DNA from 2 places in the Dysosmobacter acutus genome. Region 2 is predicted to be linked to the other one. Evidence: riboswitches for the same ligand, from Rfam matches in the RefSeq annotation. Region 2 holds a riboswitch; the other holds the start of a gene.
The links. Region 2 has a riboswitch for cyclic di-GMP ahead of KQI82_RS06665 (Cna B-type domain-containing protein). Riboswitches for the same ligand answer to the same signal wherever they lie in the genome.
Positions count from the first base shown of each region.

Region 1: it holds a riboswitch for cyclic di-GMP, as region 2 does, so the genes downstream of both, KQI82_RS10775 (S-layer homology domain-containing protein) here and KQI82_RS06665 (Cna B-type domain-containing protein) in region 2, are expected to answer to the same signal.

Region 1 is NZ_JAHLQN010000001.1:2,233,891-2,237,988, forward strand. It holds gene KQI82_RS10770 (energy-coupled thiamine transporter ThiT) at 1-518, shown strand, start outside; cyclic di-GMP riboswitch class I at 852-935, shown strand; gene KQI82_RS10775 (S-layer homology domain-containing protein) at 1,073-4,098, shown strand, end outside.
Region 2 is NZ_JAHLQN010000001.1:1,361,720-1,365,817, reverse strand. It holds gene KQI82_RS06665 (Cna B-type domain-containing protein) at 1-1,098, opposite strand, end outside; cyclic di-GMP riboswitch class I at 1,138-1,229, opposite strand; gene KQI82_RS06660 (hypothetical protein) at 1,284-1,739, opposite strand; gene KQI82_RS06655 (type IV pilus twitching motility protein PilT) at 2,007-3,074, opposite strand; gene KQI82_RS06650 (hypothetical protein) at 3,091-3,504, opposite strand; gene KQI82_RS06645 (hypothetical protein) at 3,497-3,946, opposite strand; gene KQI82_RS06640 (DUF4860 domain-containing protein) at 3,943-4,098, opposite strand, start outside.

The DNA of each region.
Region 1 (4,098 bases), 870 kb from region 2:
TGCTGGCCCTGGCCCAGGTGCTCAGCTACATCAAGATTGAGCCCCTGCCCAGCGGCGGCTCCATCGACCTCGCCATGGTGCCCATCATCTTCTTCTGCTTCCGCTACGGCCTGGCCTGGGGCACTGGCGTTGGGTTCGTCTATGGGCTGATGCAGTATTTCCTTGGAAATGGAATTGCCATCTCCTGGACCACCATGATCGCCGACTACCTGGTGGCCTACACGCTCTTAGGAGTAGGCGCGGGATTCTTCCGCGGAAAAAAGGGCGGCATCTATCTGGGTACTGTTGTCGGCACCTTCCTTCGCTTCCTTTCCAGCTTTGTGGTGGGCGCCACGGTCTGGGCCGAATATATGCCGGATGAATTCTTAGGCATGGCCATGACCAACGAGTGGGTCTACTCCTTCCTGTACAACATGACCTGGGCCCTGCCCGACGCCATTTTGTGCGTCGTGGTATTTGCGCTGCTGCAAAAGCCGCTGCGCAAATACTTTACCTGCGCGGACCTCCAGCAGGCGTAATCCAGCCCCGCTCCGGGAGAAAATTCCCGGAGCGGTTTTTTTCGCGGCAGAGCGCATCCGGAACAAGTCAGACCTGAATTTACTCTTCCATAAATGCATTGTGACGCTTTATGTTAAATTTTGCACATTTCTATTGACTTATCCCGCCCATTTCCTGTATAATAAGAGCCAACATAAGGAGTATGCTGAGTGACCAAATCCATTTTGGGCTGGCAAAGCTATTCCCGTACATTGTGTTGTAATCGCCTTTGCCAGCGGCAGAGGCGGTTTTCTTTTGCCAAGCGTAAATGAGCCGTAAATTCCTCCGCCTCTTGTCTTCCGGCATCCCGCATCCATACTATTTGGCAAACCTGTTGAAAGACAGGGACGCAATGCTATAGGGGCTAATCGATCTTCGTATGCCAGCCAGCTGCCCGCTCTCGAACGGAAATCGGGGCCTGCCAAATAGGAATGCGGCAGGCTCTTTTTTGATTCGAGGTGATTTTATCGATCCACGCCAGCATCTTTTCCCGCGGAAGAGATTCAAGGAAATGAAGAAAGGTGGAAAGATTCTTATGAGGAAAAAGCTACTCAGTGTTCTCCTTGTTCTGTGCATGGCGCTTTCCCTCCTGCCCACTGCCGCATTGGCGGATGAGCCGGAAGTGCCGACCACGCCTGAGGAGGTTACAACGGAGCCGCTGGAGAATACCCAGGAGCCTGAACAGGCGGCCGAGCTTCCGGAGGAGGCGGTCACCTATGACGCGCCGCAAAGCACCGATCAGGCCGAAGTGAACGGTACAGCATATCCCACGCTGGCTGCCGCTCTTGATGCGGCCGGTGACGGCGATACCGTCACATTGCTCAGCGATGTAACTGCCACAACATATGATGGCAGTGTGACAATCAGCAAAAAGGTCACGCTTGATCTGAATCAGTATTCTCTGATTGCAAAAGAATCCGGCTGGTTTTCTTTGAAGGCGGAGATCACTTTGAAAAACGGCACTGTCTCCTATGAGAAAAGTGACGGATTGTCAATCAATGCTCCCGTAGTGATGGTGGACTGCACGCTGAAGAGCTCCACAGGGTCTGCAGTAAAGTTGTCCTCCGGCAGCACCCTAACTGCTACCAACTGCACCTTTGAAATGACTGGCAAGGGCAGCGCCGCAATTAAAGGTACGGCGGACCAGGTGCTCCTGAATGGCTGCACCGTAAACGGCGGCACCAGCACGTATGCCATTGACCTCACCTCCAATGATGTCCTGCTGACAGACTGCACGGTAAGCGGAGGAAGCTCCGAATCCATCTATGCAGTAGTTTCTAACGCAGGCGGCACCTTCACGGTAGATGGAGGATCCATCACCGCCACTGCCGACAAGCCCGCCGCTTCTATCACCTGGAGTTCCCAGGGCACTCTTGTGATAAAGGGCGAATCAGAGGTTTCAGGTACTGTGAAAATGTACGGCACCGCAGATAACGCAGGCGGCCATATTCGGATAGAGGGCGGCTGTTACAGCGCCGAAAGCACAATTGCCAGCAATAAGCCTGCCAATGTAGAGATCGTCGGCGGCTACTATACCGAAAACAGCAATGTCGGCGACTTTGTAAAAGCCCCCTATATGGTCGTGGCCAATACGGATGACGCCAACAAAGAGGCATATCCCAAGGCCATTGCCGCTCCGGAGACCGGCTCCGTGGCCTACGTCGCCGATGTCAACGGCGGCACCTCTTATAAAACCATCGACGAGGCAATCGCGGGAGCAAACGGAAAGCCCATTCTGCTGCTTGCAGACGTGGAGCTGAGTTCCCTGCCCGCAGACACATCTATCAATGCCCAGAATAAGTCGGTGAGCTACGGAGGCTCCCTGGCCAAGTTGGTGTCCACGGGTGCTGAGCTGATCAATGTGGGGACCCTGACCGTCACCGATGGAGCCGTCGGCAGCTTCACCATGGCCGCCAAAGAAATTACGGCCGGTTTTGTACCGGAGGCACTGCGGGCCACGGTCCTTAAGTACATCCCCGATGATTACAGCATCGGTGATCAGAACGGTTTAAACGGCAAGGTGGCCGCTACCAGCAGTTTTGGCGCCACAATCGGCAGGACAGGCTATGAAGCTCTGGTCAACGCACTGTCTGTTGCCTGCCAGAACGACACATCCTCCAGCCAGATCAACGACGTGGTGGTCATGCAACAGGATTCGTCTTCCCACACCGAAGCCCTGGCCTATGCCACCTATACTCTGGATCTAAATGGCCATACATTGGGTGGTTCTTCTAATGAATACGGCTTTGGTATTGTTCCGGTGAGCGTCCTGTCCCCAAGCCATGCCAACATCACCCTGACTGACAGTGCCAAAAGCGGCGAAATCGTCGGCAGCAACTTCGGCGTGGTTCTGAACGGTGAAGTTCCCGGAGTCAAGCTGGTCTTAGACGGCGTCAAGGTGACCTCCACCACCGGCGAGGGCGTCTATTTCCCCGGTAAGGAGCACAGCGCCCTGACCATCAAGAGCGGCACAGAGATCACCGGCTCTACCGGCCTCGGCATCAAGGGCGGCAACGTTATCATTGAGAATGGCGCTAAAATCAGCGGTACCCGGGCAACATCTGAAATTCCGGAGGCATCTACTCCCAGCGGCATTTCGGACCTGACCGGCGATGCCGTCTACGTGGAATGCGGCTACAATTTCCCCCTGTCTTTGACCATTCAGGGCGGCTGTTTCTCCAGCGTGTCCGGCGAAATGGTTCGCATGCTCTTCTCTGATACCACCGAAGTGGAAGAGACCATCTCCATTTCCGGCGGCTATTTCTCCGCCAAGCTGGACAGCAAGTATCTTGCAGCAGGTTATTATGTCCAGCCCAGCGACAAGGACGGCTACAGCTACATGGTCAGCGACAGCGCGGTTGCTCAGATCGGCACCGACAAGTACGGCACCCTGGCCGAAGCCGTAGCTGCGGCTGGCGAGGGACAGACAATCCGCATGCTAAAGAACACCACTTTGGACAGCGTTCTTTCCTTCAGCGGCGACAAGGCGGTTACACTGGACCTGAACGGAAAGACCATTACCTCCGATTACGCGATCAACATCGATACCGGAGCTAAAGTAACCATTCAGGGCAGCACCGGAACCATCGCACTGAACAACGGTGCGCGCCTGATTATCACCGGCAACACCGCGTATGAAAACAGCGGCGTGCATATTCCGGAAAAGGCCGTCCTCTCTACGCTGAATCTGAAGAGCGGCACCATCACCAGCAGCAAGGGCGCTACCGTCTATGTAAGGGGCAGCGGCGCCACGCTGAATATGACAGGCGGCACAGTCCGCAACACCTATAAAAATGGGACAACGGACGGCAACTTTGCCATCAGCGGAGATGGGACCCGCGACAGCAAAACCGATAACGGCGGCATTACCATCAATATCTCCGGCGGTACAGTGGAAAGCGTCCAGGACTGCGCCCTCTATCTCCCCGGTGCCAACACCACCTCCATTTCCGGCAACGCGGTCATCAAGGGTTGGTGTGGTATTGAGATCGATTCCGGTAAGCTGACCGTCTCCGGCGGAACCATCCAGTCCACATACAGCGGAGACGGAACCCGTAAGTA
Region 2 (4,098 bases):
GGTCGTGCCGCTGCCATTGACAATGTTGCCGCTCAAACCATAAGAGATGGCGAACAGGTCCACGCCGGTGGAGTTCACCAGAGTTTTGCAGGTATTCTCTACCGCTCGGCTGTTGGAGCTGCTTGTTTCAGAGCCATTTCCGCCGTCTTTAGAAATTGAACCCACATCATTGCTGCTGGCGTCTCTGCGGTAAGTAGGCTGGCCGTCGGTCAGCAGCACGGCAAACTTGTTGTCAATGCCCGCGACCTGGCTGTTCACGCTTTTCTGGGTGAACAGGTTGTTGGCCAGCATCACGCCGCCGCTGGTGTTGGTGCCGCCACTGGCGCTCAGGCCGTTGATCACGTCCTTGGCCCGCTGCAGTGCGGTGGCGTCGGTAACGTCCACCCAATACTGTTTGCCGCTGGTCTGCGTGTCCAGATCCCGGGAATTTGCACTCTGTGCAAAGGTCACCAGAGACACATAGCGGTGGGTGCCCGCCTGTGCGCCGGAGGCATAGCTGTCCAGGAAGGCGCAGGCCGCCGCCTGGGCCGCCATGATCCGGGACTGGGTGCTGCCGCAGTCGCTGCATTCATAGGTGGTAACTAACTCCGAATTGTGATTGCGTTCTCTTTTGCCGCAGTTGGCACAGGCATAATAACCATTGTATTTGCTGGTAGAAACCCACTCTCCCCGGACATACTCCTTACCGCTGCCGTCGGGGCAGTATTGGTGCCACTTATAGCTCTCTTCCATGCTGTCGTTTCCGCACTCGGCGCAGTAGTCCATCGAGCCGGAGGTATCGATGATCAGCGTGGTCGCTGCGTCGGCGCTCTGGGTGGTGGTGGTTGCGTTCTTATAGGTGACGTTCACCTTCACGTTGAACTCATTTTCCACTCCGGTGGCCGTCAATTCCTTGGTGACGGACACATCGTAGTTGGATGCGCTGCCGTCGGAGCCGTTCGCCATGTAATAGGAGGTTCCTCCCTTGTTGACGATCTGCTCCGTAGTCTGTTTTTTGACATCGCTCTCATTTGCGGCCAGCACACTGATGGGCAGCAGGCTGAACGCCATAACCACTGCCATAACCAGCGACAAAAGCCTCTTCTTTGTTGTTGCCATAATTTCGTTCTCCCTTCGTTTCTTCTTGAGATCGAAATATGTGGCGGCCGGACAGGCATGGCCCCCGGTTGGCGGGCTTTAGCCTCCGAACTTTGCGTCCCGTCCTTTCAGGCGGTTTGCCGTTTCAGATATTTCTGTTTGCTGACTCGTTTGATGTTTGTGGTCTGTTCGTGCTCTGTGCGGGGTCAAATAGGCGGGGATGTCTTTCTCAATTCGTATTCATCGCTTTGTCCCGTATCAGTCAGGGCGCTGTTGAACAGCATTCCAAGCTCCAGTACGCTGCGGAAGCTCTCTTCCCGCCCTTCCTCCAGCCAGGCAACGGTCCCCTGCCAGCTGGCGTTCTGACGGAAAATCACTTTGATGGAGAACGTGGCCGCCTGGCCCTGCTGCTCCATGTTTTCCGTCCGTACCGGGGGAAGCGTTTTGTCCACCGGGCGGAAGGAGCGCTCTGCGGTAAATGGCTGCGGGAAGTTCATCTGGTCCAGGATCGTCTCCATGGCCAGCAGGAATTCGATGAACCCGGTGAAGGGAACCGCTCCATTCAGCATCAGGTTGTACAGCCTTCCCCGCAGGACCCTGTCCTGATAAGAGTCGATGCATACGACAGTGGTATGGTATTCGTTTCCCAGTACCCTGTGCATATGCCGCCTCCTTTCTGCTCTTGTGAACTCAGTTTACACGACACCGGTTACGTATCCGGATACATTTTGAAATTCTTTTTACATTTTTTCTTTCCAGAAGCAAGTTTTCCCGTCACCGGGCCGGGACGCATGTCCTTTTGCCCCACTTGCCGGTTTTCACGGTTCATTTTATTCTCCCGCCGTTACAGGAGTGGATACATTTTCCGCTTTTCCCCGCAAAACGCAACAAAAAGCAGAAAGCCAGGCTTTCTGCTTTTTGTTGACGGATTATTTTCCCTGTGACAGCCGGCGGCGCATCTGCTCCGGGTTCGCGGCGTAGTCCGCCGCGGTTTCCTCGCCGATGGCACCCTCCTGATACAGCTTCCAGATCGCCTGGTCCATGGAAATCATCCCCTCCGCGGAGGAGGTCTGTATCACGTTGTCGATCTGATAGTTCTTGCTGTCCCGGATCATATTGCGGATGGCGCCGTTGACCCGCATGACCTCCACCGCCGGTACCCGGCCGCCCTCTTTCCCCGGCAGAAGCTGCTGGGAGATCACCGAGTGCAGCACCATGGAAAGCTGCGTCCGGACCTGGGCCTGCTGGGCCGGGGGGAAGATATCGATGATCCGGTCGATGGTGCTCACCGCCCCCTGGGTGTGCAGCGTGGTGATGACCAGATGGCCGGTCTCCGCGGCGGTCATGGCCGTGCGGATGGTCTCATAATCCCGCATCTCGCCTAACAGAATTACATCCGGCGCCTGGCGCAGACAGGAGCGCAGCGCGGAGAGATAGTCCTCCGTGTCAATGGCGATCTCCCTCTGGCTGATGATGCTCTTTTCATCCCGATACAGGAACTCGATGGGGTCCTCAAGGGTGATGACATGGGCGCTGCGGGTCCGGTTGATCCGGTCGATAAGGCAGGCCTGCGTGGTGGATTTTCCGCTGCCCGCCGTGCCGGAGATCACCACCATGCCGTGGCTCACATCCGCCACCTCCATCACAGAGTCGGGGATGCCCAGGACCTTGTGGTCCGGAATCTCAAAGGACACCACGCGGATCACCGCCGCCATGGAGCCGCGCTGGCGGTAGGTGTTGACCCGGAAGCGGGCCAGACCGGGCTGGGCAAAGGAAAAGTCGTCGTCCCCTGTCTTCAGGTAGCGGTCCTGCTCCCGCCCCGCCATGCGGTAGATCTCCCCGATCAGCCGCTCCGTCTCCGGCGGAAACACTTTTGTGTCGCTGACAGGCAGAATCCGCCCGTCCCGCTTATAGCTCACCATGCCGCCGGCCACAATGAAGATATCGGACGCTCCGTCCTCCACCGCCCGGCGCAGATATTCGATCAAATCAGCCATTTCTCCGCTCCTCTTTTCAGCCTGTATAAACCGGAAGCTCCTCCTCCGACCGCCAATCGCCGGTGGAGACCGCCTGCCACTGTACTATATTATAATGTATCCGGTCTTTGTCAAAGTCCACCTGGACCCGCAGCTCCTCCGTATCGGATATCGCCACCGCATAGCGGCAGGAGACGGCGCCGTCCTCCGCCGGGGTTTCCTCCACCGACTCCACCGTCTGTCCCTGGCGCAGCAGCGCCAGAACGCGCTCTGCCTCCCGGTCCGCCGCATAGTACTCCGTCACCGCCTGGGCGCTGCGCTCCGACAATGACACGTCCGCCGTCATGGTGGAGAGGCTCAGCAGTGCGAAAATCACCAGACAGAGCACCGCGAACATCACCAGCAGCGAGCTTCCGCCCACAGTGGGCGGACTGGAACGGTTCTCATCCACGGCCGCTCACCTCCTGCCAGGCGATGGGCAGTGAGAAAATCTCCCCACCATTCTCATAAGATACCCGGACCACGGCCTGTGCCAGCCCCTGCTGCGGACTCAGGCCGCCAAGCGCCTCGGGAAACACCTCCAACCGGTAGGAGGCCCCCTCCGAGACCGCGTTCCAGTCATAATCATAGAGCACATACCACATTCCCTGGGAAATCTGGCCTCCCATGGCCTCCCGAGCCGCCTCCATGGCGTGGGCCGGGTCCTCTCCGGCCCGCTTCATCAGCTCCGCGGCGCTCTGGGCCTGGAGGACCGCCCGGTCCAGGGCCGCGCTCTCCCGGGACTTCTGATTGGAGAGCGCGAATGCCTGCACGCACAGGGCGGCGGCGATGGCGAACACAAGGATCATCACCACCTGCTCCATCAGCACAAGGGTCGAACGGTTCTGGTTCATGCCTCCGCCTCCCCGCTTCTGAGGGCCAGCGTCAAGGCGGTGACCTGCCCATTCGTGTCCGTGGCTTCCACCGTCAGCTCCCCGTCCCTCTCCCAAAAGTCAAGACCGCCCGCTTCCATGACCTCATTGCCGTCCTCCGGCTCAAACTCCTC